Regions from separate parts of the Arthrobacter jiangjiafuii genome, predicted to be linked through region 1. Evidence: riboswitches for the same ligand, from Rfam matches in the RefSeq annotation. Region 1 holds a riboswitch; the other holds the start of a gene.
The links. A riboswitch is a leader RNA that binds a small molecule or an ion and turns the genes downstream of it on or off. The one in region 1 is predicted to bind S-adenosylmethionine.

Region 1 (14,424 bases):
TCGAGCTTTTCGCGGCGCAGCACCAGCCGGTAGCCGTCCGGCCAGCGGCCGGTGAGCGGCTGGGGGTACGGCCGGCGGGTGTGTCCGGGGTCCGGATACGTCAGTTCCGGGCTCATCCTTCCGCCAGCCCCTTCCAGGCCAGGGACTCCCGGTCCCTGCGGGGCAGCGAGGCGACCACCAGGTCGTAGGAGTCCTCCACCAGGTCCCGGACCAGGCCATCCTCCAACCCGTCCAGGCGCACCGAGTTCCAGTGTCTCTTGTTCATATGCCAGGCGCCGGAAATCTGGGGATGGGCCGAGCGCAGCTGCAGCGCCAGCTCCGGCTCGCACTTCAGGTTGATGGTCAGCGGGGAACCGGACAGATCACACAGCGCGAACATTTTGGCCTTTCCTCCGGCAGCCTGGACCTTGAACACGGAAAATTCCGGGCCGAACGGAAAGTCCTCATAAGCACCCGGGAACCGCAGGCATACCTGTTTCACTCCCACCGCATCCATCATCCGAGCCTAGTCCGCTGCCACCGGGCCCGCAGCACTAGTGCGAAAATGAAGACATTGCAAGTATCCGGCGGCCCGCCAGGAGGCGCGCGGGCCCGACTTTGGAGGACTAATTGGCTCGTACAGGACATCGTGACAGGCTTGCCGCTGCTACGGAAAACGCCGCGGATTCGAAGAGTTTTGAACGTGCCGCCCGTGTCGGCTACGTCGCCAGTGGCCTCATGCACCTTCTCATTGGAGTGATTGCCCTGCAGATTGCATCCGGCGGCAGCGGCAGCGCCGATTCTTCCGGCGCGGTGGGTGCACTGGCCGGGCAGCCGGGCGGACTGGCCCTGCTCTGGGTCTGTTTCATTGGTTGCCTCACGCTGGCCGTCTTCCAGTTCTCGCGGATCTGGATGGACAGCCGGGGCCTGACCGGACGGGAGCTGTGGCAGATGCGGGCTTCCGCTGCCGCATTGGCCGTCTCCTACGGCGCCATCGGCATCACGTTCGGCACTTTTGCCCTGGGCGGCGGCAAGGACAGCAGCCAGAGTTCGGCCGGCTGGAGCGCCAAGCTCATGGCCCAGCCCGCCGGCGCGGTCCTGCTGGGAATCGTGGGCCTGGTCATCGTCGGTGTGGGCGGCTACTTCGTTTTCAAGGGCGCCAGCCGCCGCTTCCGCAAGGATCTGCAGGCGGTTCCCTCCGGCACGTGGGAACACGCCGTGACCATCACCGGTGTCCTCGGCTTCATCGCCAAGGGCTTGTCACTGGTCATCCTGGGAGGCTTCGTGATTGTTGCGGCCGTGGCCGCCGATCCGGAGCGCTCCACCGGGCTCGACGGCGCCCTCCACGCCCTGAGCGGGCAGCCGTACGGCGGGCTGGCGCTGGGCATGGTGGGCGTAGGGCTCATCTGCTACGGCCTGTACACCGGGATCCTGCAGGCCTGGTTCGCCAAACTCTGACCTGAGCTGGGGAACCTCACCGTCCGTAGAACCTCACAAACGGTAGGCCGGAGCCTCAATGACGGGGCAGGTGTCCATCACGACATCCAGCCCGGCAGCGGCGGCACGGGCGGCCGCGGCCTCGTCGATGACGCCCAGCTGCAGCCAGACGGCCTTCGCGCCCACGTCGATGGCCTGATCCACGACGTCTCCGACCCGGGTGGAGTTCACGAAGCAGTCAACCACGTCGATCGTCCCGGGAATCTCGCTGAGCCGCCGGTAGCCCTTGTTGCCGTGCACGTCGTCGCCCTTCAGGCTCACCGGGATGATCTCCATCCCCAGATGGTCCTGGAGGTATCTGGAGACGCCCACGGCAGGGCGCATCGGATTATTGGAAAGCCCGACGACGGCCCACCGGCCCTTGTTGCGGAGGAGACGTTCGACTACTGCGGGGTCGTTGACATGTGCCACTGTGCCGTCCTTTTCCAGGTGCCGGAATAAAGCACCAGCCTACGCCCGGAGGCCGTTGGCCTTGCCGTCCGCGGGCCCAGACGACCGCCACAATCCCGTCGCTGCCGGTGGCCGGCAGCGCCTTTGCCTTCTCGGTCACGGCACACTCGGCCCCTGCCACGATCGTGGCGGGGTCAGTCCAAAAATGACTCGATCGCGTCGGCCAGGGCGGCGTCCGGGACGCTGGCCGTGTCACCCTCCAGCAGCTGGAACTCCCCCTCGTCCAGCGCATCCGCGGCGCGGCGGGCCAGGTTCTGCGTCTCATCGCCGCTGGTACTGCCGGCCAGGACAAGGACGGGCACCTGGACACCGCCCAAGCCCTCCAGTTCTGTCTGGAGGAGCAGCAGTTCATCCTCACCCTCGTCCGGAGTCAGCGTCGGCTCAAGCGCCACCACCCTGGTGATCACGGCGGATTCCTCGGCGGCACGCAGTGCCAGGAAAGCTCCGGAGGAAAACCCGTAGAGGCTGGCCGACCCTCCGGCCACCGCCACCACGGCCAGCAGGTCATCGACGTCGGACTCGGCGGTGTATTCTTCGCCCATCCCGCTTTCCCCCACGCCACGCCGGTCATATGTGTAGACCGTGTGGTTCTCGGAGAGCAGGTCGGCAAGGACCCGGGTACTGGAGCTGCTGCGGTCTGCCAGCAGCGGATTGACGATCACGAGCGGAGGACCGCTGCCCTGCCGGGACCACGCAATGCGCGTTCCGTCAGCGGAAAGGGCGATACCGGAGGCACCGGGTGAGCGTTCCATGGCAGGCTCCTGGTCACTGGGGAAGATGGCCCGGGTAGGGTGCACGGACACCTTTCAAACGTAGGAGCCCGCCGACCGGCGGTCAATGCCAGCCGCCGCAGAACGGGCCGGAGCCCGGCGGTTAATTCACCGCCGGCTGCAGCCTGAATGAGGCACCCCGGTGTTCCGGGGGCAGCCTGTCACCCCGGTCGAAGAGCTTGTTGCGCAGGGTCCCAGGCGCGTATTCGGTTCTATAGGCGCCGCGCTTCTGCAGTTCGGGCACCACAAACTCCACGATGTCCTCAAAGGTGCCCGGCGTGATGGCGTAGGCCAGGTTGAAACCGTCGACGTCGGTCTCCTCCACCCAGCGGATCATTTCCTCGGCGATTTCCGCACCCGAACCGACCATCCGGGGACCGAGCCCGCCGATGCCCACCGAGTCGGCGATGTCGCGCACCGTCCAGGGTTCGCCGTCGTCCTTGGGCTTTTGGAAGTTCGCGGCTGAGGACTGGATGGCGTTGGACTTCACGTTGCCCAGCGGCTCGTCCAGGTTGTAGGTGGACAGGTCCACGCCCATCCAGCCGGACATCAGGGCCAGGGCGCCCTCGTGGCTGGTGTACTGCTGGTAGTCCTCGTGCTTGGCGGCCGCCTCTTCGGGGGTGGCGGCCGTGATCACGGTCATCAGCGTGTAGATGCGGATGGAGTGCCGGTCCCTGCCCGCTCCCTCCGCGGCATCGCGGATTTTCGCGACGATGGCCTTGAGCTTTGCCTTGGTGGGCGCTCCCACGAACACGGCCTCGGCGTTGCCAGCGGCGAAGGCGATCCCGCGGGGAGAGGCCCCGGCCTGGAAGATCACCGGGGTGCGCTGCGGCGAGGGTTCGCTGATGTGGATGCCGGGGACCTTGAAGTACTTGCCCTCGTGGTTGATGTCGTGAACCTTGGCCGGATCGGTGAACACGCCGGCCTGTTTGTCGCGGACGACGGCGCCGTCCTCCCAGGAGCCTTCGAGGAGCTTGTAGATGACCTCAAGGTATTCATCCGCGTGGTCGTAGCGCTCGTCGTGCTCCAGCTGGTCTTCGGCGCCCAGGTTCCGCGCGGCGGAGGGCAGGTAGCCGGTGACCACGTTCCAGCCGACCCGCCCGTTGGTGAGGTGGTCCAGGGTGGAGAGCCGGCGGGCAAACGGATAGGGGTGTTCGTAGGCGGTCCCCGCGGTCACCCCGAAGCCGAGGTGCTCGGTGACCAGGGCCATGGCGGAAACCAGGAGCAGCGGATCGTTCACCGGAACCTGCGTGCCCTGCCGCAGCGTGGCCTCGTTGGATCCGCCGTACACGTCGTAGGTCCCGAGCACGTCGGCCAGGAAAATGCCGTCAAAGAGGCCCTTTTCGCAGGTTTTCGCCAGGTCCGCCCAGTAGCGGATGTCCGTGTAGTCGGCCGAACGGTCCTCCGGGTGGCGCCACAGGCCCGGAGACTGGTGCCCGACGCAGTTCATATCAAAGGCGTTGAAGCGGATTTGGCGCCGGGCACTCTCTTTTGCCGGGGAAATGCTCAAGTCGGCCGGGGAAGGGATCTGTTCGGGCATGGGACAGCCTTTCGGAACGGGACGCCCCAGGGGAACGCCGTACTTGCCGTCCGCGGACGCGGAACGGCCGGATCCTCATCTGGGGCACCCCGCTACGGAGAAGAGGGTTGCCGCCCAACCAGCCAGAGCTTCGCGTTGGGACTCATGATCCTTCAGGTCCAGTATTGGCACGCCAACTGCCCGTGGGGGAAGAACGTGACCTTTTGTGAACCGGCTGCCTCAGGCCAGGAACTGGTTGATGGCCGCGGCAAGCGGCTCGTCCTGGACCCCGTGCCAGCTGCCGTCCAACACCTGGAGGCGGGCATCGGCCAGCGCCTCGGCGGTTTCCCGCGCCCATTCCTGCAGCCGGGCATCGCTGCTGCCGCTGACCAGCACCAGCACCGGTACCCGGATGCTGCCGAAGCTCTCCAGATCTGCGTCAGCGTTGAGGGTCAGGTCGTAAGCGATCGTATGTGCCGCCGGGGCAAAGGCCCCCACGTCTGCCGCCGCGATCATCTCCTCCGGTACCCCGATGGAACGCTGGAATACGCGCACGGCCTCGTCACGGTCCCCGGCCGCTATCAGCTGCGCCAGCTCCCCCCGGATGTCCGGGCCGTGGTCCACTACCCGGGACAGCGGGGGCTCCAGGGCCACCACTGAGCTCACGGCCGCGGAGTCGGCAGCCGTCATCAGCGCCAGCACCGCACCCGAGGAAAACCCGTACAGATCCGCAGCTCCTCCGGCCACCCCGATGACGGCCAGCAGATCGTCAATTTCGCGGCTCGGCTCATATTCCGCGCTGCTGTCCCCGCTCTCGCCCTTGCCCCGCCTGTCGTACGTGTACACCGTCCGGTTCCGCGCCAGCAGTTTCGCGATGCCTGCGGAGACTGATGTGGTGCGGTCCATCAGCACGGGATCAACGATTACCAGCGGCGGTCCGGATCCCTTGCGTTCCCATGCAATCGAGGTGCCGTCCGGGGATAGCACCGTCCCTGACGCAGCGTCGGCCATGGCTGTCCCTTCCCGGGAATGTACGACGGTCGGAAGACCCTGCCGGCTCCCCCACTTGGCAGGTTAGGAGCCAGCCCTGTGCCGGTCAACACCTCCGGGCCCCACGCCGGACGCAGTTCCGCAGAGAGTCGAAATATTACGGGCAGGACTTGCCCGTTTCCTCAATGGCGCGTTTAGTGGCTCTTGACCATCCCGAGCGGCTGAGAGACCTGGATCAGTGAAGCCGCAGCAACCCTGGTTGCCGTATTTCCTCCTTGAGGTACGGCAATAACGAGGACAACACCGCAGGAGGCCCTAACCGGCCCAAGGTGCTTTCCGTAGGGTGCTACTGCCAGGACCGATGGAGAGTTAACATGACTGCCTTGGCTTCGCGCACGCCTGCCACCCCACCGCCCGCCAGTACTGTGGGTCCACCCTCCGGCTCTGCCCTTCCCGTCACCTTCGCCCAGCTGAGCCGCAGCTTCGGCACCGGCCAGGCCGCCCACCGGGTGCTGCGTGACATCACCTTCGAGGTTTCCCCCGGCGAGGTACTGGCCATCCTGGGCTCCAGCGGCTGCGGAAAGTCCACGCTGCTGCGTGCCGCAGCCGGGCTGGATGCCGCCAGCAGCGGCGAGGTGCTGATCAACGGAACGGCCGTCCGCGGCATTGATGACCGGTGCGCCGTCGCCTTCCAGGAACCCCGGCTGCTGCCCTGGCAGACACTGCAGGCCAACATTGCCATGGGCCTGCCCAAGGGCATGAGCGCGAAAAACGGCAAGGCCAAGGTAGCCGAACTGCTGGAGCTGGTGGAACTGGCGCCCTTCGCCAAGCACCGCCCGCGGGCCGTCTCCGGCGGCATGGCGCAGCGCGCCTCCCTGGCCCGGGCGCTGGCCCGTACCCCCGGAGTGTTGCTGCTGGATGAGCCGTTCGGCGCGCTGGACGCCCTGACCCGGCTGAAGATGCAGGACCTGCTGCTGTCGGTACACAAAGCCACCCCCACCACCGTGCTGCTGGTAACCCACGATGTGGACGAGGCCCTCCAACTGGCGGACCGGATCATCATCCTGGGCAAGGAACCCGGAACGCCGGGAGCCACCATCACCGACACCATCACCGTGCCCGGACGGCGGCCCCGCGCCCGCGCCTCGGCCGACCTGGCCCGAATGCGCGGCGAGCTCCTGGCCCGCCTCGGCGTCGACCGCCACTAGCGCCTCCGCCGCCGCAAGCCGGCAGTACCCCGCAGCACCACCTTCCGGGCGCACTGCCCCGCTGCCCCATCCTGCTCCTCCGGTTATTCCGTGCGCGTTCCGCGCACCCATCCCTGCCTTCGCATAGAAAGAACTCCAATGAACAGCCGTTCCCACACCTCTTCCCCCGCCCGCCGGACTATCCCGTCCCGCGCACCGGCCACAACCCTGGCCGCGGCAGCAGCCACCGCAGCGCTGCTGCTGACCGGCTGCGTCGCAGGTGAGGACACCGAACCTGCAGCGAACGCCGGGGCGGCCGACGGCGGGACCCTCACCATCGATTTCGCGACCTACAACCCGCTGAGCCTGATCATCAAGGACCAGGGGTGGCTGGAGGAAACCCTCGCCGAGGACGGCGTCACCGTGGAGTGGGTGCAGTCTGCCGGGTCCAACAAGGCCAACGAAAACCTGCGTTCCGGGGCGATCGACGTCGGATCCACCGCCGGCTCCGCAGCCCTGCTCAACCGCGCCAACGGCTCGGAAATCAAGGCCATCGACGTCTTCTCCCAGCCGGAGTGGTCGGCGCTGGTGGTCGGCGCGGATTCCGCAATCACCTCTGTGGCGGATCTGAAGGGAAAGTCGGTGGCGGCCACCAAGGGCACCGACCCGTACTTCTTCCTGGTCCAGGCCTTGGAGGAGGCCGGGCTGAGCCTCTCCGACGTCACGGTGGAGCAGCTGCAGCACGCGGACGGCCGCACCGCCCTGGAAAACGGTTCAGTAGACGCCTGGTCCGGGCTGGATCCGATCATGGCCGGAGCCGAGCAAAACGGCGGCCAGCTGCTCTACCGCAATCTGGACTTCAACACGTACGGCGTCCTGGCCGCTAACGAAGCCTTTCTCGCGGAGGATCCGGAACAGGCGCAGGCAGTGGTCAACGCCTACGAGAAGGCCCGTGCCTGGGCCGCCGAAAACCCGGAGGAAACGGCGCAGATCCTGGCCGACGTCGCCGGCCTGGACCTCGAGGTGGCCCGGACCGTGGTGCTGGAACGGAGCAACCTGGATGTGGATCCCACCCCCGGCGCCGCACAGCGCAGCGTGCTGGAGAAAATCGGACCCACACTCGTGGAAACCGGTGACGTGAGCAGCCAGGCCCAGATCGACACCGCCCTGGACAGCCTCTTCGACGACTCCTTTGTGCGCCAGACCGATCCCGACGCGGTGAAGGAATCCTGATGCCTTCCACCGACAACTACTCTTCGACCGAGGGCGCCTCCGCAGCCGCAGTCACGGCCGGAACGACGGCGGCCGCCGCACCCGCCGGACCCGTTCCGGACGCCGCGGCAACCGGTCCGCTCTCCCGCCGCTGGATCCGGCTGGTCCTGGGTCTGGTGGTTCCGGCGCTGCTCCTGGCCGCCTGGCAGCTCAGCACCGCCGCCGGCGTCTTCACAGCGGTCCAGCTGCCGTCGCCTGCGGCCGTCTACACCGCCGCCCTTGACCTCATCGACCGCGGCCAGCTGGGCCTGCATATCGCCATCTCCACCCAGCGGGTCCTCATCGGGTTCGCCATCGGCGCACTGCTCGGCCTGGCCCTCGGCGCCCTGCTGGGACTGTCCCGGCTGGCCGAGATCCTGCTGGGCCCGGTGGTCGGCGCGCTGCGCGCCGTGCCATCGCTGGCCTGGGTGCCGCTGCTGATCCTGTGGCTGAAAATCGGCGAGGACTCCAAGATCACGCTGATCGCCATCGGCGCGTTCTTCCCCGTGTTCACCACCGTGTCCCTGGCCCTGCGCCACGTGGACCGGAACCTGGTGGAAGCGGCCCGCGCCTTCGGGCTCAACGGCCTCAGCCTGCTGCGCACCGTCCAGCTGCCGGCCGTTGTTCCGGCGGTGTTCTCCGGGCTGCGGCTGGCACTGGCACAGGCCTGGCTGTTCCTGGTTGCCGCCGAACTCATCGCCTCCTCCATGGGGCTGGGCTTCCTGCTGATCGACTCGCAGAACAACGGGCGCACCGACCGGCTGCTGCTGGCGATCGTCCTGCTGGCCGTCATCGGCAAAACCACCGACGCCGTCCTGGGCCTGGCCGAAAAATGGGCGGTGAACAAATGGGCCTGAGCACCAGCCTTGAACACGCGGACACCCCTGCTGCCAACTGGGACGGGAGCGCAGACGGAGAGGCAGAACGGATCGCGTTCTGGGAAACAGCGGCCGCGCGCCTGCAGTGGGAACAGCCCTGGCACACCGCGCACACCTTCACCCCGCCGCAGCGGCTCAGCGGCCCGGAGGTTCCGGAAGCAGACGCCGACTACAGCGTCCCCGCCATCGAGTGGTTCGCCGGCGGCACCCTGAACGTCGCCGTGAACTGCGTGGACCGGCACGTGGCCGCCGGCCGCGGCGCCAGGGTGGCCCTGCACTTCGAGGGCGAGCCCGGCGACCGCCGCACCGTGACCTACGAGGACCTGCAGCGCGAGGTCTCGCGTGCCGCGAATGCCCTGCTCGCACTGGGCATCGGCGCCGGCGACCGGGTGGTCATCTACCTGCCGGTGATCGTGGAAACCATCGTCATTACCCTCGCCTGCGCCCGGATCGGCGCCGTGCACTCGCTCGTGTTCGGCGGCTTCTCCGCGGCCGCACTGAAGTTCCGGGTCGAGGACACCGGAGCGAAGCTGCTGGTGACCACGGACGGGCAGTTCCGCCGCGGTGCCGCCGTCCCGGTCAAGGCCAACGCCGATGCCGCCGTCGCGGGAACCAACGCCATTGAGCATGTGCTGGTGGTCCGCCGCACCGGCTCGGACATTGCGTGGACCGAGGGCCGCGACGTCTGGTGGCACGACACCGTGGACACCGCCTCCGAGGTCCACGAACCGGAGGCCTTCGACGCCGAAACGCCGCTGTTCATCATGTACACCTCCGGCACCACCGGAAAGCCCAAGGGGCTGGTGCACACCATGGGTGGTTATCTTGCCCAGACGTCCTGGAGCTACGAATACCTCTTCGCCAATCCGGATCCGGCCGCCCGCGAGCGCGATGTCCACTGGTGCACCGCCGATCTGGCCTGGGTCACCGCCCACACCTACGAGATCTACGGGCCGCTGTCCAACGGTGCCACCCAGGTCCTCTACGAAGGCACCCCCAACACCCCGCACCCGGCCCGGCACTTTGAAATCATCGAGCGGTACAAGGTGACCAGCTACTACACGGCCCCTACCCTGGTCCGGTCGCTGATGGGCTGGTTCCCGGACGGGGTGCCCGAGCGCTTTGACCTCTCCTCCATCCGCCTGCTCGGCACCGTGGGCGAAGCAGTGAACCCGGAGGCGTGGCGCTGGCTGCGCAGGCATCTGGGCCGCGGAACGGTTCCGATGATCGATACCTGGTGGCAGTCCGAGACCGGCGCCACCATCCTGTCTCCGCGTCCCACCGACGCCGGTTATAAGCCCGGTTGCGCCTCCCGGCCCCTGCCCGGCGTGTCCACCCGGATCGTGGATGATGCCGGCAATCCGGTGCCCCCTAACACGCAGGGTTTCATCGTGCTGGATAAGACCGGGCCGGCCATGGCCCGCACCGTCTGGGGCGACCCGCAGCGCTACCTGGCCTCCTACTGGCGGCAGTACGCCAGGCAGGGCTGGTTCCTGGCCGGTGACGGTGCCAAATACGACGACGACGGTGACACCTGGATCCTCGGCCGCACCGACGACGTGCTCAACGTGTCAGGGCACCGGCTCTCCACCATCGAGATTGAATCCGCGCTGGTGTCCCACCCCTGGGTCACCGAAGCGGGGGTGTGCCCGGTGGCGGATCCAAAGACCGGACACGCCATCACCGCGTTTGTGGTCCTCACCCCCGCAGCCGCGGCGGCCCTGCCGGAGTCCGGGCCCCGGGATCCGGCTTTCACGCAGCGGGTCACCGTGGAGCTCCGGGCCCACATCGCCCGGGAGATCGGGCCGATCGCCAAGCCGGCCGCCGTCGTCGTCGTTCCCGATGTCCCGAAAACCCGGTCCGGAAAAATCATGCGCCGCCTACTGACCCAGCTGTTCGAAGGCACGGCTCTGGGCGACACCACCAGCCTGCAGAACGAACCCTGCATCGCTGAGATCGCCAGCGCCTGTGAAAACCGGCGGGCAGGTGTTCCTCAGTGAACGCGGGCCAGTGTCACCCGATCCAGCACCACCACTCCGCCCATTTGGCTGTGGATGCGCACGAACTCCGTGGGCGAGACCTCCAGGATGCTGGAGTCCGCCCTCAACGGCAGAAGGTCATCATGCAGCCCGTCCATGAGTTCCAGGAACAGGCGGCTCGCCTCAACGTGCGGCAACGGATCCGTGGCAGTGATCTTGTGCGTGGCGTCGCCCAGCTTGTAGCCGGTTTCGACAACAACAACGTAATTGTCCATGGGCTTCATTGTTCGGGTGCCGCCCTCAACTTGCAACGATCGTCCCGCCGCTTCACCGCGGCCCACCAGGAAGGACCGCTCTCATGAGTGACCGCCAATTCGGCTTCCGGACCCGTGCCCTGCACGCCGGCGGCACCCCCGACGCCACGCATGGCGCCCGGGCCGTGCCCATTTACCAGACCACTTCGTTTGTCTTCAAGGACACCGACGACGCCGCAAACCTGTTTTCGCTGCAGAAGTACGGCAACATCTACTCCCGGATCGGCAACCCCACGGTGGCGGCGTTCGAGGAGCGCATCGCCTCACTCGAGGGCGGCATCGGGGCGGTGGCTACGGCGTCGGGCATGTCAGCGGAGTTCGTGACCTTCGCTGCGCTGTGCGGCGCCGGGGACCACATTGTTGCCGCCGCCCAGCTTTACGGTGGCACGGTGACCCAGCTGGACGTGACCCTGCGCCGTTTCGGCATCGACACCACGTTTGTTCCCGGCACCGATCCGGCGGACTATGCCGCCGCCATCCGGGAGAACACCAAGGCGGTGTACGCCGAGGTGGTGGCCAATCCCAGCGGCGAGGTCACCGATATCGCCGGGCTGGCGAAGGTGGCGCACGACGCCGGTGTGCCGCTGATCCTGGACGCCACCCTGAGCACGCCGTACCTGGTGCGCCCGTTCGAGCACGGCGCGGACATCGTCATCCATTCCGCCACCAAGTTCCTCGGCGGGCACGGCACCACCCTCGGCGGGGTGGTGGTGGAATCCGGACGATTCAACTGGGGCAACGGCAAGTTCCCGGCCATGACCGAACCCGTGGCCAGCTACGGGAACATCTCCTGGTGGGGAAACTTCGGCGAATACGGGTTCCTCACCAAGCTGCGGTCCGAGCAGCTGCGCGATATCGGGCCGACGCTGAGTGCCACCTCCGCGTTTGCGCTGCTGCAGGGTGTGGAGACCCTGCCTCAACGGCTGGATGAACACCTGAAAAACGCCCTGGCCGTGGCGCAGTGGCTGGAGGCCGACGAGCGGGTGTCCTGGGTCAGCTACGCCGGCCTGCCCTCGCATCCGCACTACGACCGGGCGAAAAAGTACCTGCCCAAGGGGCCCGGCTCGGTGTTCAGCTTCGGGGTCCGGGGCGGCCGGGAGGCCGGCAAGACCTTCATCGAGGCCCTGCAGCTGGCCTCGCACCTGGCCAACGTGGGCGATTCGCGGACCCTGGTCATCCATCCCGGATCCACCACCCACGGCCAGCTTTCCCCGGAACAGCTCGCAGCTGCCGGCGTCGCCGAAGACCTGGTCCGCATCTCGGTGGGACTGGAGGATCTCGAGGACATCCTTTGGGATCTGGACCAGGCGCTCGACGCCGCAGCCGCCCCGGTTCCCGCGGTTGCGGCTGCCACCCCTGTTGTCCCCGTCCTTGAGGAGTCCACCCATGTCCGCTGAACCCACTGCGACACCGCGTACCTGGGAGGGGCCGGGCGCCCCGGAACGCCTGGCACTGCTGCGCCGGGCACAGTCCATCGCCATTGTCGGCGCCTCGGACAAGCCGTCACGGGCGTCCTATTTCGTCGCCACGTATCTGCTCTCGTCCTCGCCGTACCGGGTGTATTTCGTGAATCCGGTGGCCAAGGAGATCCTGGGCCGTCCGGTGTACGCCTCGTTGGCGGACCTGCCCGAGGTCCCGGACATCGTGGATGTGTTCCGCCGGCACGATGACCTGCCCTCGGTCCTGCAGGAGTCAGTCGCCGTGGGGGCGAAAACGCTGTGGCTGCAGCTGGGTTCCTGGCACGAAGGCGTGGCCCGCGACGCCGAGGCAGCCGGGCTGGACGTGGTGATGGACCGTTGCGTGAAGATCGAACACGCCCGGTTCCACGGCGGCCTGAACCTGGCCGGGTTCAATACCGGAGTCATCTCCTCCAAGCGGCAGCTGACCGCCTAGTTGGTGCCCCAGCCGGTCTCCGCGTGGCCCTCGCCGTCGACGCCGCCGGACGAGCCGCGCCGGTCGTCATGGTTCTGGGTCTTGAGATCCGTCGGCGGAGACGGCCAGGGGTGCGGCACCGGCTCTTCCCCGCGGTCCCGCCCCGGCAGCACCCACACCTGACCTTCGGGCTGCGGCTCGGGCTGCGCCAGAGCGGGCGGTTCTTTGGGAAGGACAGGCTCCACCACCGGTGCCGGGACGGGGACGATCACAGGTCCGGGCTGGGTACCGGCGTCCACGGCCCCCGGTGATGCAGCGGGGCCCGGTGATGCAGCAGGACCCGTCGGCGCAGCGGCAGGGGTCTTGGCTGTCGCCGGCGGGGAAACAGCGATCCGCGCGGGGTCGGCGGGAATGACTGCCGTGGCGGGGACGCCGCCCTCGGGAAGCACTGGCCCGGGCAGCTCTGCCGAAGACGGGTCAGCGGAAACAGCAGCCCCGGCCGGCTCGGCTCCAGCGCCCGGCAGCACATCCTGCTGCTGGCCCGGGCTTCCGGCCAAGGGCTCCTCCCCGGCCGGAGACTCCGGGACCGGGGCCTCCTGGTCCTGGTCGAAGGCGTCGATAATCGATTCGCAGGTGCGGAGCACTTCATCACTCGCCGCGACCCCGGAGACTCCCGCTGCCATGGCGCCGGCGACGGCGAAACTCAGCACTATCCCCCGGCCCCGGGAGCTTTTAGGCGGCGGCGTGACGGATCCCTGCAGCAAGGCGGCCAGCCGGCCGGACGGTTCCGGCGCCGGTGCGGCCCGAAAGGAACGCAGCCGGCGAAGGCCCTCCAGGAGCTCGGGGCTTTCCTCAACCTCCGATTGGGACAGCAGACGCCGGACGGCCAGGTCATCCGCCTCGTTTTCAGACTCGGGCAACTTGTTGTCCATTCCCTGGCGCCTCCTGTCGTTCCATCCGGTTCTTGAGTATTTTCAGTGCCCTGCTTTGCAGCTGTTTTACTGCCCCCTCGCTGCGGTCCATGATCCGGGCTGATTCCCCGATCGAGAGGTCGGCGACGATCCGCAGCAGCAGCACCTCTTGCTGGTCGGGGGTCAGACCCTCCAGGATCGCTGCCACCCCGGGGCCTGATCCAAGTGCCGCGTCCTCCGCGGAGGCCGAGACCCGGTTGTCCTTGTGGGGCTGGAACTGGGTAAAGGCCGGCTGACGGTCCCTTCGGCGGACGTCGTCGACCATTCTGGCGTGGGCTACCGAGAAGGCGAAGGTGCGAAGCCCGGCCGGGCCGCCGGTGAGTGTGTCCAGCTTGCTGAAAACCGTGAGGAGGACTTCCTGCATCAGTGCCTCGGGATCCTCGCACCCCTTGCCGGCCAGGTAGGCCAGAATCGAGGGCGCCATCAGATCATAAACTTCGCGCAGGGCACCGGGTTTTCCGGCACGGGCGGCAGAGAGGATTTCCTCTGTCAGGGTTCTGGCCAAGATGGGGTCTTTCCCTCGCGGAAGGTGGGCGCGCCCCAAATCTTACCCTCCCGGCTATAACGCATATGAAGATGACGAAACGGCCGCACCGGGGCTCGTTGGGGGGATAAGCCTCGGTGCGGCCGTTCCAAGGATGTAATCGTTGGGCAATGCCAAAAAGTCACGCAATGCTGAAAGTAGTTTCCCGGCCGTCATACTGGCCGCTTAGCCGGCGGAAATAATCGTTTCGTTTTCCGCAAACCGCCGGTTCTTGAGGACCGGA
Region 2 (14,424 bases), 1.4 Mb from region 1:
GTGCCCGACGGCGGCGAGGGCGCCGTCGATCGCGGCGTCCTCCCCGGTCAGGGCGAGGGTTAGGTGGCCGAATGCGCGGCCCGAGATGTCGTTGATGCCGCCGTAGACCAGTTCAAAGCCGATTCCGGCACGGGCCAGTTCCAGGAACACCTCCGACTGGGAGGAATCGCCGTCACGGAAGGAGAGTGTGACGATCCGCCCGGGATGCCGCCGGCGCAGGGAATCCAGCTCATCCGGTGACGGGACGCCACGGACCACGGTGGAGACGAATTTCCGTGAGGAGGCCTGGCGCGGGTTCGAGAAGACCTCGAACACCTCACCCTGTTCCACGATCCGGCCGCCGTCCATCACCGCCACCCGGGTGGCCAGATTCTTGATGACGTCCATCTCGTGCGTGATCACCACTATGGTGATCCCCAGTTCCCGGTTCACCCGGCGCAGCAGGGCCAGCACCTCATGGGTGGTTTCCGGATCCAGGGCTGATGTGGCTTCGTCCGCGAGCAGGATCTTCGGCGACGCGGCCAGCGCCCGGGCGATGCCGACGCGCTGCTTTTGCCCGCCGGAGAGCTGCTCGGGATAGCTGCCGGCCTTGTCCGCGAGCCCGACAAAGTCCAGCAGCTCCTCCACCCGGGCGGCGATCTCGGCAGTGCTCCGGCCGGCCACGCGCAGGGGGTACGCAATGTTGTTGCGGACCGTTTTGGAGTTGAAGAGATTGAACTGCTGGAAGATCATGCCGATGTCCAGGCGCAGGGTGCGAAGTTTCCGCTCCGGCACCCCGGAGACCTGCCGCCCGTCCACGGTGATGTCTCCGGAGGTACTGGATTCCAGCGCGTTGATCAGCCGGACGAGGGTGCTCTTGCCGGCGCCGGAATAGCCGATGATGCCGAAGATCTCCCCCGCCTCGATCTCCAGGTTGATGTCCCGCAGGGCGGTCACGGCGGGTTCGCCCTTGCGGGCCGGCGGATAGGTTTTAGACACGTTCTGCAGCGAGATGAGTGCCATGGCGGTTTCCTCCTAGCCCAGCGCTTCGATGTCCTTCTGGACCTTCGCCAGCGAGGTCTTCAGGTCCTGGACCGGAACCTTGAGGAACTCTGCCGTGTTTCCGGAGGCCTCCTGCACACCGTCCTCAACGGACTGTGTGTCCTGGTAGATCTCCACCAGCTTCACGTACGTCTCGTTGGTTTCCTCCCCGGCCCGTGCGGCGAAGATATTCACGTATGGGATGGCCGCCGGATCGGAGGGGTCGTCCTGGGCGATCGCGTCGGCGGCCTTCAGTCCGGCGTCTTCCACGAAGTCGTTGTTGACGATGGCGGCCGCGACGTCGGGCAGCGACGTCGGCGTGAGCGAGGCTTCCAGCGTGGTCACCTTGACCTTGGATTTGCCTTCGTCAATGTCCTCCAGCGTGGAGAACGGGCTGCCGCCGCCGTCCAGGGTGAGAAGGCCGGCGGACTGCAGCACCAGCAGGCCGCGGGCGAGGTTGCTCTCGTCGTTCGGCACGGCCACCGTGGCGCCCTCGGGAATGTCCTCCACGGAGTCGTACTGAGTGGAATACAGGCCCAGCGGATAGATCGCGGTGGAGCCGACCGGGGTCAGATCCTCTCCGCTGGAGACGTTGTAGCGGGCGAGATAGACGATGTGCTGGAACTGGTTCAGGTCCAGTTCACCTTCAGTCAGCGCCGGATTGGGCTGGGTGTACTCGGCGAAGTCCAGGATTTCGACGTCGATCCCCTCTGCCTTCGCTGCCTCGGTATAGGTGGCCCAGTACGGGTCGCTGGCGCCGACGACGCCGATCTTCACCGTGCCTTCGCCATCGTCTCCGGCGGCCGAGCTGCAGGCAGCCATCGACAGGGCGAGGAGCGGAACTGCGGTGATGCTGAGGATTCTCCTGCGGGTGTTCATGATGATGGTGTTCTCCTGTGACAGGACGCAGCGCAGCCTTCCGGGCAGCGTCTGGCGCCGTACTTGCCGCCAGGAGGTGTCCTGCCGGCCCAATCTTCACCTGGAGCACCCCGCTGCGGCGAGAGGGTTGCTGTCCAGCCGGCCAGGGCCGATGGCTGGAACTCTTGATTGCTGGTATCAGGCTAGGCGGGCCGGGGCAGGGCGCAAAAAACGACGTTCCGTGACGTAAGAGAGCGTCGGAGCGGGTCACATGCCGAAATGTTGCGTCACGGTGGCGGTAGGGACGCTGTTGCGCGTGTGGGAGGATCGGCTCGCTTGTCTTCTTGCAGTTCCCACCCGTCCGCGCATCCTCGTCCCCTGCGAAAGGCCCCCGTGCAGCATGAAACCAGTCCGTCAGCCGTGACCCTGATCCGTGCCGCGCAGCTCTCCGACACCGCGGAGTATGCGTACGCCGCAACGGCACCCGCGGGCAGCCGGCTGATCTTTCTCGCCGGATCCTGTCCGCTGGAAGCAGACGGCTCGACGGCGGCTGTGGGCGACTACGCCGGCCAGGCCGCGCAGTGCATGGCAAACCTCGCGGCGGCGCTGGCCGCTGCGGGCGCTTCACTGACGGATGTCATCAGCACCCGGGTGCTGGTGGCCACCACGTCCCAGGCGGACCTGGTCGCGGCGTGGGAGGTGGTGCGGGATGCCTTCGGCGACCACGATGCGCCGAGCACGCTGTTGGGTGTGACAGTTCTGGGCTACGACCACCAACTTGTCGAAATTGAAGCCGTTGCCGCCGTGCGTGAGTAGGCCGTAGCTCAGGAACCCGGATCAGCGGCGCGCTGCCCGAAGGTTCCCGCGGTTACGCGCTGATAGGACTCGGTGATGATGTCTTCAAGTACCCCGAGGTCAATTTTGCTCAGGTCTTTCAGGTAAAGACAGCCTGCGCCGGTGGTGTGGGCGCCGAGCCGGGCGAGTTGGGCGGTGTAGGCGCCCACGCCGTCGGGCAGGTACACCGTGGTCGCTGCCTTGCGCGGCGAGAAGCCTGCCGCGACGGCATCGCCCTCCCTGCCGCTGGCGTACTTGTAGTGGTAGCTGCCGAAACCAACGATGGTCGGCCCCCACATGGCGGGCTGCTCTCCGGTGATCCGGCTCATCAGGTCGACGAGGGTGTGTGCATCGCGCTTCCGCGGCGGCGAGGTCACGCCGTCGATGAAGTCGCTGACGCTGGCGGCGGTCGGTTCCATGCTGTGCCTCCTGGATTCGCGCTTTAACCTTTGCCTGACACCCGGCTGCTCCACAGCGCCACATGGACCTGCGTCCCGCGGCGCACCAGCCCGCGCGGCCCGCCCGCCGCCATCATCGCCTCGGTGGCCTCGGCGCTGCCGGCAAAGCGCAGCAGCGCATCCGCCGCCGCCGGGACCCGGCCGGGAAGCAGCGTGCTGGCCCACCACATGCCGGACACCGGAGTGCCCGGAAACCCCAGCTGGACCAGGCCTCCGGAGGCCAGATCGTGCCGGATCACGTGCGCGACGGCGAGCATCAGCCCTTCGCCGGCGCGCACCGCCGCCAGCGCTGCGGCTTCGCTGTCCAGCTGCACCAGCTCCGGAACCGCGGGCAGGTTCGCGAACCAGCGCTGTTCCTCCAACGGACCGCCCGCGGAGGGTCCGGAAAACCAGCGCTGCGTCAGTGCCTTCCCCGGCACCCGGGGCGGCGGCAGCGCGGCCAGCGGATGGTTGGCGGCCGCCACCAGGATCCGGCGGTAGCGCAGGAAGGGCAGCGCGTGCAGCGGGGTACTGCTGCGGGCCGGCCGGATACCGAGCGCAATGTCGTAGGCCCGCTCGCCCAGCAGGGCACCGGCGTCGTCGGCCGCATCCACCACCACCCGGGCCGCAGGGCCGGGATGGCGGCGTGCATAGGCCTCCAGCAGCCTACCGGCCGCATGCTCGGCAAACGCCGGGGTTGCCAGGATCCGCAGCTCCGCGCCGTCCTGCGCGGCACGGGCCACCTCGCGCCGGGACTGCTCGGCCAGCCCGACGATCTCCTGCGCATACCCGGCGAGGGCCCGCCCGCCTGGAGTCAGCGCGATGCCGGAACCGGACCGGACCACCAGCGCATCCCCCAGGTCGGTGCGCAGCGCCGCTAATGCCGCAGAAACAGCCGGCTCGCTGATGCCCAGTTCCTGTGCCGCGGCGCGGAGGGACCCGAGACGGGCCACCAGCGCGAATGTCCGCAGCTGGCTCAGTGTCATCGGCACAGGTCATAACCTTTCGCTTAGGAGGATATTGACACCCCCTCGAGCGGGGAGCAACCTTGCGAAACAGCGCTGCTCACGGTGCCTACGGCACTGCCCTGGGGGAACAGCGGGCACAGCAACGGATATCAAAGGGGATATCGTGCAGATACCGGCTCCATTTGACTACGCGCGTGCCGCCGATGTGGCGGACGCAATCGCCCTGCTTGACCGCTACGGACCCGAATCCCGGCTGGTCGCGGGCGGCCACAGCCTCCTGCCCATGATGAAACTGCGCCTGGCCCGGCCCGAGTGGCTGATCGACATCAACGACCTGTTCGAACTGGACTTCATCGTCCGGGAACCGGACCGGCTGCGCGTGGGCGCCCTGACCCGGCACACCACGCTGCTGGAATCTTCCGAAACCGGGCGGCTGTTCCCGATCATCGCCGAGGCCGAACGGTTCATCGCGGACCCGGTGGTCCGCAACCGCGGCACCATCGGCGGTTCGCTCTGCCAAGCCGATCCTGCCGAGGACCTCTCCACCGTCTGCACGGTCCTGCGGGCAGAGGTGCTGCTGCGCGGACCCGGCGGCGAGCGCCGGCTGAGCATGGATGAGTTCCACCGCGGCGCCTACGAAACCGCTGCCGCTCCCAACGAAGTGCTCTGCGAAGTCAGCTTCCCGATCGTCCCCGGACAGGGCAGCTCCTACGAAAAGGTGGAGCGTCGCGTCGGTGACTGGGCCATCACCGCCGCCGGAGCCGCCGTCGCCCTCTTACCGGACGGCACCATCTCCGCCGCCTCGATCGGGCTGACCGCGGTAGGGCTGGACGGCACCGCCACGGCAGCGGAAGAAGTGCTGCTGGGCGAACCCCCCACCCCCGCCGTCATCGATGAAGCCGCCCGCCTGGCCGCGGCCGCCTGCAACCCGGTTGCGGACACCCGCGGGCCGATCGATTACAAGCGCCACCTCGCCGAAGAACTCACCCGCCGCGTGCTCACCCGTTCCTGTGACCGCGCCGTCCCCCAGGAGCGCTGACCACTGTGGAAATCCGAATGAACATCAATGACACGGACGTCACCGGCGAGGCCGAACCCCGGGTGCTGCTGGTGCACTACCTCCGGGAAAACCTCGGCATGACCGGCACCCACTGGGGCTGCGACACCACCAACTGCGGTGCCTGCGTGGTGCTGATGGACGGTGAGCCGGTGAAGTCCTGCACGGTGCTGGCCGCCATGGCCGACGGACACTCCATCCGCACCGTCGAGGGCCTGGAGACCAACGGCCGGCTGGACCCGGTGCAGCAGGGCTTCATGGCCGAACACGGACTGCAGTGCGGCTTCTGCACCCCCGGGATGATGCTGACCGCCCGCGCGCTGCTGGATAAGAACCCGGCGCCCGACGACGGCGAGATCCGCGAGGCCATCTCCGGGCAGATCTGCCGCTGCACCGGGTACACCACGATTGTCCGCTCCATTCAGTGGGCGGCCGAGCATCCGGAGCCGGACGGGTTTGGGGTGGAAAGCGGGTACGACGGCGAATTCGCCAACGATGTGGACATCCGGGACATTCCGGAGACCGCCGCGAACGTCACCGCTGCCGGCGACGGAGCTGACGGCGTGACCAGCGAGGAGGACACCAAGCCATGACACTGACTCCGGAACGGGAAGCCAACCACGCCGCCGACAGCCCGGACCGTCCGATCGGTTTCGGGCGGATCCAGCGCAAGGAGGACCCGCGGTTTGTCCGCGGCCGCGGGAACTATGTGGACGACATCGTGCTGCCGGGCATGCTGCACGGCGCGATTCTCCGCTCCCCCCTGGCCCATGCCCGGCTGGTCTCCATCGACACCTCCGAGGCGCTGGCCCATCCGAAGGTGGTGGCGGTCATTACCGGCAAGGACCTGGAAGCCCTGAACCTGGCCTGGGCCCCCACGCTCTCGGCCGATGTGCAGGCGGTGCTGGCCACCGACAAGGTCCGCTTCCAGGGCCAGGAGGTCGCCTTCGTGGTCGCGGAAGACCGCTACGCCGCGCGCGACGCACTGGAACTGATCGAGGTGGAGTACGAGGCGTTGCCCCCGGTGATCGACGCCCGCCGCGCCCTGGATCCGGACGCCGCCGTCATCCGGGACGAGCTGCCGGGCCGCACCGACAACCACATCTTCGACTGGGAGGCCGGGGACGCGGCCGAGACGGACGCCGTGTTCGCGCGGGCCGACGTCGTCGTCGACCAGGAGATCATTTACCCGCGCGTGCATCCGGCGCCGATGGAAACCTGCGGCGCGGTCGCTGACTTTGAACCGGTGGAGGGCAAGCTCACCCTCTACGAGACCTCCCAGGCCCCGCATGCCCACCGCACCCTGTTCGCCATGGTCGCCGGCATCCCCGAGCACAAAATCCGGGTGGTCTCCCCCGACATCGGCGGCGGTTTCGGCAACAAGGTCGGGATCTATCCCGGCTACATCCTGGCCGTGGTGGGCTCGATCGTGACCGGCCGGCCGGTGAAGTGGGTGGAGGACCGCTCCGAGAACCTGATGTCCACCTCCTTCGCCCGGGACTACATCATGCAGGGGCAGATCGCCGCCACCGCCGACGGCAGGATCCTGGGCCTGCGCACCAACGTGCTGGCCGACCACGGCGCCTTCAACGCCACCGCCCAGCCCACCAAGTATCCGGCCGGTTTCTTCCACATCTTCACCGGCAGCTACGACCTGGAAGCCGCCCACTGCAAGGTCACCGGTGTCTACACCAACAAGGCCCCCGGCGGCGTGGCCTACGCCTGCTCCTTCCGCGTCACCGAAGCGGTGTACCTGGTGGAACGGCTGGTGGACATGCTGGCGCAGCGGCTGGACATGGATCCGGCGGAGCTGCGGCTGAAGAACTTCATCCAGCCCGAGCAGTTCCCGTACAAGAACAAGACCGGCTGGGAATACGACTCCGGCAACTATGAACCGGCGCTCCGCAAGGCCCTGGACATGGTTGGCTACGACGAACTGCGCGTCGAACAGGCGGAGAAGCGGGCCCGCGGGGAGCTGATGGGCATCGGGATCTCGTTCTTCACCGAAACCGTGGGTGCCGGTCCGCGCAAGCATATGGACATTGTGGGCCTTGGCATGGCCGACGGCGCAGAGCTGCGGATCCATCCCACCGGCAAGGCCGTGGTGCGGATCTCCGTGCAGAGCCAGGGGCAGGGCCACGAGACCACCTTCGCGCAGATCGTTGCCGAGGAGCTGGGCATTCCGCCGGAGGACATCGACGTGGTGCACGGCGACACCGACCAGACCCCGTTCGGGCTGGGCACCTACGGCAGCCGCTCCACCCCGGTCAGCGGCGGCGCGGTGGCGCTGGTCTCCCGCAAGATCCGCGACAAGGCCCGGCTCATCGCCGCGGCCATGCTGGAGACCCGTCCCGAGGACCTGGAATGGGAGAAGGGACGCTGGTTCGTCAAGGGCGATCCCTCGGCCGCCAAGACCATGGCCGAGATCGCCATGGGTGCGCACGGCACTATCACCCTGCCCGACGGCGTGGACGGGAACCTCGATGCCGAAGTCACCTACGACCCGCCGAACCTGACCTTCCCGTTCGGGGCATACATCTGCGTGGTGGACATTGATCCGGGCACTGCCCGGGTGAAGGTCCGCCGGTTCGTGGCCGTGGACGACTGCGGCACCCGGATCAACCCGATGATCATCGAGGGCCAGCTGCACGGCGGGCTGGCCGACGGCGTGGGCATGGCGCTGATGGAGATCATCGAGTTCGACGACGAGGGCAACTGCCTGGGCGGGTCGCTGATGGATTACCTCATCCCCACCGCTATGGAGGTGCCCACCTGGGAAAGCGGCCACACCGTCACCCCGTCCCCGCATCATCCGATCGGCGCCAAGGGTGTGGGTGAATCCGCCACGGTCGGCTCGCCGCCGGCCATCGTCAACGCCGTGGTGGATGCCCTGGCCCCGTTCAACGTGGCGCACATGGACATGCCCTGCACCCCGGCCCGGGTCTGGGCCGCGATGCAGGGCCGGGCGACGCCGCCGATCTAAGCCGGTCCTTCGCCGTCCCGTCCTTTCGCCTCCCGTCCTATTCCGCCCAGCCCCACCCCATCCCGTCGACCCGAAGGAAACCAAGGATGAACGATCTGCCCGCAGACCTCGCCCAGCGGGCGCTGGCGCACGAGGCACGGAACGAACCCTATGTGCGGGCCACGGTGGTCCGAGCTGAGCGCCCGGCCAGTGCCCGGGCCGGGGACACCGCGCTGCTGGACGCCGACGGCACCCTGCACGGGTTCGTGGGCGGCCACTGCGTGCAGGGCTCCGTGCGTGACTACGGCCTGCAGACCCTGGCCAGCGGCGAACCGCTGCTGCTGCGGGTGCTGCCCGGCGCACCGTCCCGCACCGCCGGCGAGGGTGCGGTGGAAGTATCCAACCCCTGCCTGAGTGGAGGAGCCATCGAAATTTTCCTGCAGCCGCAGCTGCCCGCACCCCACCTGCTCGTTTTCGGCGACACTCCGGTGGCCCGCGCACTGCGCGCGTTGGGCGCCTGCCTGGACCTTGATGTCGAGCTGGCGGACGGCAGCGCCGCTTCACCGGCCGCCGGGGATGCCGCCGTCATCGTTGCCTCCCACGGCGAGGACGAGGAACCCGCACTCGCCGCCGCGCTTGCTGCCGGTGTCCCGTACATCGCCCTCGTTGCCAGCGCCAAGCGGGCGGCAGCGGTACTCGCGTCGCTGGACGTCGACGACGACGCGCGGCAGCGCATCCACAGTCCCGCCGGCCTGCCGCTGGGCGCCCGCACCCCGGCCGAAACGGCACTGTCCATCCTGGCCGAATTCACCGCGCTCCGGGCTCAGGCCCGGGACGAGGGCACAGAGAGCACAGAGAGCACAGACCACGCGGAACCCGCCGACCAAGCACTGGCCGGCAGCACGCAGGCGGTGGACCCGGTCTGCGGCATGCACGTCACCGTCGCCGCGGGCACGCTGCAGGCCACGGCGGGAGGGGTCGTGACGTACTTCTGCTCTCCCAGCTGCCGTCTGGCCTTTGTTGCTGAGCCGGACCGCTATGCAGCCCTCTCCTGAGACAGCGGCCGCCGGGACGGATTCACGCCCGGGTGCTCCGGCTGACCTCTTTCCGGATGCGGGGTCGCTCGCGGATGCCCTGGACGGGATCGACTATCTGGCGGACCCGGGCCTGGCCACCGCGCTGTTCCTGGCGGTCCGGCTCCCCCAGCCGATCCTGCTCGAGGGCGAGCCCGGCGTCGGCAAGACCGAGGCCGCCAAGGCCCTGGCCACCCTGCTGGACACCCCGCTCTACCGGCTGCAGTGCTACGAGGGCATCGACGCCGCCGAGGCCCTGTACGAATGGAACTATCCCCGCCAGCTGCTGGGGATCCGGGTCGCCGAGGCAGGCGGCACCACGGTGCAGGAATCGGATCTGTATAACGCCGGTTACCTGCTCCGGCGGCCGCTGCTGCAGGCTCTCGAGCATCCCGGCCCACGGCCGGCGGTGCTGTTGCTGGACGAGATCGACCGGGCGGACGCCGAATTCGAGGCCTTCACCTTCGAACTGCTCGCCGAGGCAGCTGTGACCATCCCGGAGCTGGGAACCGTGAGGGCCGCCTTTCCGCCCATCGTGGTCCTGACCTCGAACCGCACCCGGGACCTGCACGACGCACTGACCCGCCGCTGCCTCTACCACTGGATTGACTACCCCGCCCCGGAACGGGTCGCCGAGATCATCCGCCGCCGCGTCCCGGCTGCCCGCGGCCCGCTGGCGCTGGAAGCCGCCGATGCCCTGGGCCGGCTGCGGAGCCTTGATCTGGCCAAACCTCCGGGAATCTCCGAGGCCATCGACTGGGTGTCAGCCCTGGCACTGCTGGATGTGGAACATCTGAGTGCGGCGGCCGTGGACAGCACCTGGGGAACAGTGCTGAAGAACCGCGATGACCTGGACCTCGCCGTCGCGCGTGGCTCCGGCTGGCTGGCTGGCGGACCGTGACCGTCATGAGGGAACAACGCGATGCGGCAACGCCGCTGACTTCGGCAGGACAGAGGGGGCTGCCGGGGCCGGGAATCCCCCGCTTCGAGACGGCCGCCTTTGCCGCCGGGCTGGGCACCGCACTGCGCCGCGCCGGAATTGGCGGGTCCCCGGACCGGTCCGCCCGGCTGGCGCAGGCCCTGGCGCTGGTGCCCCCGGCCGGCCGCAGCGACCTGTATTGGACCGCGCGGGTGGTAATGCTCCGCGACGCCACGCAGATTCCCGTGTTCGACGCCGTGTTCGCGGCCCTGTTCGACGGGCTGCTCGATCCCGCGGACAGCCGCGGTGACCCCAATGCAGCGCCCGCCGTCGGCTCCGAACCCCGGCCGCGTCCGGCTAGTGAGCGAGCCCGCCGGGTGCAGCCGCCCGACAGCCCGGAGGCTGATGCCCCCCAGCCGCCGGTTCCGGCCACCCCCGGCGGTGACGGCGCCGCCGGAGAGCCGGTGCGGGACGCGGTGCTGATGGTCAGCTCCGACCAGGAGCACCTGCATTCAAAGAACTTCGCCGAGCTCAGTGACGCCGAGATCGCGCGGATGCAACGGCTTGCCGGGTCGATCGCGCTCTCCACCCCCAGGCGCCGGACCCGGCGGACGCGTCCCTCCGGGCACGGCGGGCGGCTGGACCCGCGGCGCAGCGCCCGGGCAGCACGGCGGACCGGCGGCATTCCGGTGACGCTCGTGCGGGCCGAACGGACAACCGCGCAGCGGCGGCTGGTCCTGCTCTGCGACGTCTCCGGTTCCATGAGTGCCTTCACCCGCGTGTATCTGTCGCTGCTGCACGGCGCCGTCAGCAGTTCCCGGGCCGAGGCCTTTGTTTTCTCCACCGATTTGACCCGGCTGACCCGGCAGCTCTCCGTGCAGCATCCCGATACCGCCCTGGCCCAGGCCGCGGCAGGCACCGACGACTGGGACAGCGGAACCCGGCTCGCCACCGGACTGCGCCTGTTCCTGGACCGGTACGGGCGGCGCGGAATGGCGCGCGGCGCCGTCGTCATCATTTTTTCGGACGGCTGGACCCAGGATGACCCTGTGCAGGTGGACCGCGAAATGGCCAGGCTGCAGCGCCTGGCGCACCGGATTATCTGGGTGAATCCCCGCCTAGCCGCCCCGGGCTTTGAACCGCTGGCCGGCGGGATGGCCGCAGCCCTCCCCTATTGTTCAGCGTTTGTCAGCGGCCACAGTTATGCGGCGCTCACCGAACTGGCCGACGCCTTGACCGGGCCCGAACCCGCTGGGCCGCCGCAGTTGAAGAACCCACCGTCGACGAACAGGATCAGCTAATGGATATTGACAGCACGTTCACCGTTGCAGCGCCCATCGACGATGTCTGGGAGACGGTGATGGACGTCGAATCCGTCACCGGGTGCATTCCCGGCGCGGAGGTCCTGAACAAGCTCAACGATGACGCCTACCAGATCGGGATGAAGGTCAAGCTCGGTCCGGTCTCGCTCCAGTACCGCGGCCAGCTCAACGTGCTCGAACGGGATGCGGCGTCGCACCGGGCCGTGCTGCAGGGCACGGCGAAGGAGACCCGCGGCCAGGGCACGGCGCAGGCAACCGTGGTCCTTCAGCTCGAAGAGGCCGGTGACGGAACGCAGGGCCTGGTCAGCGCCGACGTCGCGCTCTCCGGCAAAGCCGCCGCGATGGGCAAGGGCGTCATCGGCAGCGTCACCGAGCAGCTGATGGGGGTCTTCGCCGCGAACCTGCAGGACCTGATCAACGACTCCCACGCCGGACAGGACACCGCCGATTTTCCGGCGCATCTGGCCGCCGTACCCGAACCAACCCCGGGAGCCGCCCAGACTCCCACGCCCGGCGGCCCGCACACCGGCGGCTACGACGACGCCGCGGCGCCGGCCAGCGGTCCTGCCCCTGCCGGACCGGCGCCATCACCGGAGGAGCCCCCGCGGCCGATCCCGTTGGCACCGCGGATGGCGCGGCCTGTTCCTGCCAGCAGGAGCTCCCGCGATGGCGGACCGGCCGGCCTGCGCCCGGGCCAGGGGTCAGACGGGCTGGACGGATTGGCCCTGGCCCGCGGCATGGTGGGAGAACAGCTGCGCCATCCCGCCGTCCAGCTCTGGCTCTATACGGCAGTGGCCGTCGTCGCCTATCAGTTGGGCCGCAGAGCCGCCCGGTACGGCAGCTAGGACGGAGGTACCGGCGTGCGTGATCTGCTCGATGCCCTCCTGCCCGAGTGGGAGGCCGGACGCACTGCTGCGCTGGCGACGGTGGTCCGGACGTTCGACTCGGCGCCGCGGCCGCCCGGTGCGGGGATGGTGGTAACCGGTGCCGACACGGTTACCGGATCGGTCTCCGGCGGCTGTGTTGAGGGTGCGGTGTATGAGCTGGGCAGCGGGTGCATCGGGGACGGGATTCCGGTGCTGGCCCGGTACGGGGTAAGCGACGACGACGCCTTCGCCGTCGGGCTGACCTGCGGTGGAACCATCGATGTGTTCGTGGAGCCGGTGTCCCGCTCCACGTTTCCGCAGCTTCCCGCCGTTGCAGCGGCCATCCGCGCCGGCCGGCCGGTCGGGGTGGCCACCGTGATTGAACATCCGGATCCGGCCCGGCTCGGAAGGCACCTGGTGCTGTCACCGGAGGGAACAACCGGCAGCCTCGGCAGCGACCGCGCGGACGAGGCCGTGGCCGATGATGCCCTGGGGCTGCTGGCGGCCGGCCGCAATGGCGTTTTAACCTACGGACCCGAAGGCGAACGCCTCGACGCCGGCATGAGCGTGTTCTTCGCGGCGTTTGCTCCCGCTCCGCGGCTGCTGGTCTTCGGCGCCATTGATTTCGCCTCCGCCCTGGCCCGTCTGGGCGCCTTCCTCGGCTATCGGGTGACGGTCTGCGACGCCCGGTCCGTGTTCGCCACGGCGGCACGGTTTCCCGATGCCGAGGAGGTGATTGTCGCGTGGCCGCATGACTACTATGCCGGCCAGATCCGGGACGGGTTGATCGATGCCCGCACCGTGGTGTGCGTGCTGACCCATGATCCGAAGTTCGATGTTCCGCTGCTCGAGGCGGTGCTTGATGGTCCCGCGGTGGCCTACATCGGCGCAATGGGGTCGCGCCGCACCCATGAGGACCGGATGCAGCGGCTGCTGGAGAGCGGGGTTGGCTCCGAGCAGCTGGCTCTCATCCACAGTCCGGTGGGCCTGGATCTGGGGGCGCGGACGCCGGAGGAAACCGCTGTGTCGATTGCCGCGGAGTTTATTTCCGAAGCCTGGGGCGGATCCAATATTCCGCTGCGGCTGCTCGACGAGCGGATCCACCACGATGAGATGCCTTCGCTCGGTGACGCTCCATCGCCCACTCACGCTGCACGGGAAAGCTCACGCTAGGTTCTGATCCCACCGGGACCCGGCGCCGCCACAAATTACACGTATTCCCCGGGAGCCGCCCCCATGGTGAACGCAAACACGGCGACGGTCATCAGTACGACTATGCAAAACGCCGCGAAGGGCATCCACATTCTCCATCTGGGAAGGTTGTAGCGGTAAGCCATTGTCAGTGCGAAAGCGAATGCCGCGCAGAACAGGAAAAGGAACCCAAAAACCATAAGACTGATCATCAGATCGCCCTCGTAGCATCCGGAGCCGTACCCGGTAGCCGGAGTGCAGGCCATTCGGTGCGGGTATGTTCCGAGAGCGGTTCCAAACATTGCAGCGGGCAGAAGGCACAGCACCGCGCCGGCCAGGATCGCAATCGCGCTCCCGATATGTCCACGGGTCGACGGATGAACCTCGTCGGGAATCGCAGTGGAGCCGGTGTTCATTTGTTTCCCCCGAGTCGTTGATCCGTTGGCTGGCTTCGATACAGATGCCACGCCGTCAACATCTGGTCCCTCGTGCCGTTTGGATTTAGGGAGTGCCAGGTTCTCGTGAACCGGTTGTATTCGAACTGGGGATCAATATCCTGCCGGCTTTCGTTGCGGGTTTGATGCCAATGGTCGACGGCGTCCTGCAGGGTTTGGGTGCCGTCTGCACCGGCAAAGAACTTGCGCATCGGCGCATCAAAATGAAAACCGGAACCAATGTGCCGGCTCATCCAGGTGCGGACAACCTGGCTGCACCGCTGGCCGGCGGGAATCACGGTCAAACCTGACAGTGGCTCCGTCAGTTGGGTAAGAGAGGCCTGCCGTGTTGGCCTCGGTTCGGTGAATTCCTGCCCGTCCAGGGCTGCAGCGATCCGCTGGGTGAGCAGGGCTTTGGTGCCCGTTGCCTTCTGCCCGGTGGACCGCGCAAAGTCCGCAAGCTCGTCTTTAAGCCAGTACCAG

Region 2: linked by a shared signal. The riboswitch ahead of KKR91_RS07385 (MetQ/NlpA family ABC transporter substrate-binding protein) and the one ahead of KKR91_RS00915 (LLM class flavin-dependent oxidoreductase) in region 1 are both predicted to bind S-adenosylmethionine.

The regions. Positions count from the first base shown of each region.
Region 1 covers NZ_CP076022.1:168,082-182,505, reverse strand. Annotated here, with positions in the region: gene KKR91_RS00940 (DUF1990 family protein) at 1-116, opposite strand, end outside; gene KKR91_RS00935 (MmcQ/YjbR family DNA-binding protein) at 113-496, opposite strand; gene KKR91_RS00930 (DUF1206 domain-containing protein) at 610-1,437, shown strand; gene KKR91_RS00925 (CoA-binding protein) at 1,471-1,887, opposite strand; gene KKR91_RS00920 (alpha/beta fold hydrolase) at 2,061-2,678, opposite strand; gene KKR91_RS00915 (LLM class flavin-dependent oxidoreductase) at 2,800-4,236, opposite strand; SAM riboswitch class IV at 4,271-4,386, opposite strand; gene KKR91_RS00910 (alpha/beta fold hydrolase) at 4,456-5,226, opposite strand; gene KKR91_RS00905 (ABC transporter ATP-binding protein) at 5,580-6,413, shown strand; gene KKR91_RS00900 (aliphatic sulfonate ABC transporter substrate-binding protein) at 6,552-7,625, shown strand; gene KKR91_RS00895 (ABC transporter permease) at 7,625-8,500, shown strand; gene acs (acetate--CoA ligase) at 8,491-10,521, shown strand; gene KKR91_RS00885 (hypothetical protein) at 10,515-10,775, opposite strand; gene KKR91_RS00880 (O-acetylhomoserine aminocarboxypropyltransferase/cysteine synthase family protein) at 10,859-12,211, shown strand; gene KKR91_RS00875 (CoA-binding protein) at 12,201-12,707, shown strand; gene KKR91_RS00870 (hypothetical protein) at 12,704-13,618, opposite strand; gene KKR91_RS00865 (RNA polymerase sigma factor) at 13,593-14,162, opposite strand; gene KKR91_RS00860 (carbon-nitrogen hydrolase family protein) at 14,367-14,424, opposite strand, start outside.
Region 2 covers NZ_CP076022.1:1,559,126-1,573,549, reverse strand. Annotated here, with positions in the region: gene KKR91_RS07390 (methionine ABC transporter ATP-binding protein) at 1-1,002, opposite strand, end outside; gene KKR91_RS07385 (MetQ/NlpA family ABC transporter substrate-binding protein) at 1,015-1,899, opposite strand; SAM riboswitch class IV at 1,954-2,069, opposite strand; gene KKR91_RS07380 (RidA family protein) at 2,272-2,694, shown strand; gene KKR91_RS07375 (DUF1801 domain-containing protein) at 2,703-3,131, opposite strand; gene KKR91_RS07370 (LysR family transcriptional regulator) at 3,155-4,135, opposite strand; gene KKR91_RS07365 (FAD binding domain-containing protein) at 4,281-5,156, shown strand; gene KKR91_RS07360 ((2Fe-2S)-binding protein) at 5,174-5,767, shown strand; gene KKR91_RS07355 (aerobic carbon-monoxide dehydrogenase large subunit) at 5,764-8,157, shown strand; gene KKR91_RS07350 (XdhC family protein) at 8,244-9,191, shown strand; gene KKR91_RS07345 (AAA family ATPase) at 9,175-10,110, shown strand; gene KKR91_RS07340 (vWA domain-containing protein) at 10,116-11,429, shown strand; gene KKR91_RS07335 (SRPBCC family protein) at 11,429-12,295, shown strand; gene KKR91_RS07330 (XdhC family protein) at 12,311-13,489, shown strand; gene KKR91_RS07325 (hypothetical protein) at 13,525-13,923, opposite strand; gene KKR91_RS07320 (DUF6434 domain-containing protein) at 13,920-14,424, opposite strand, start outside.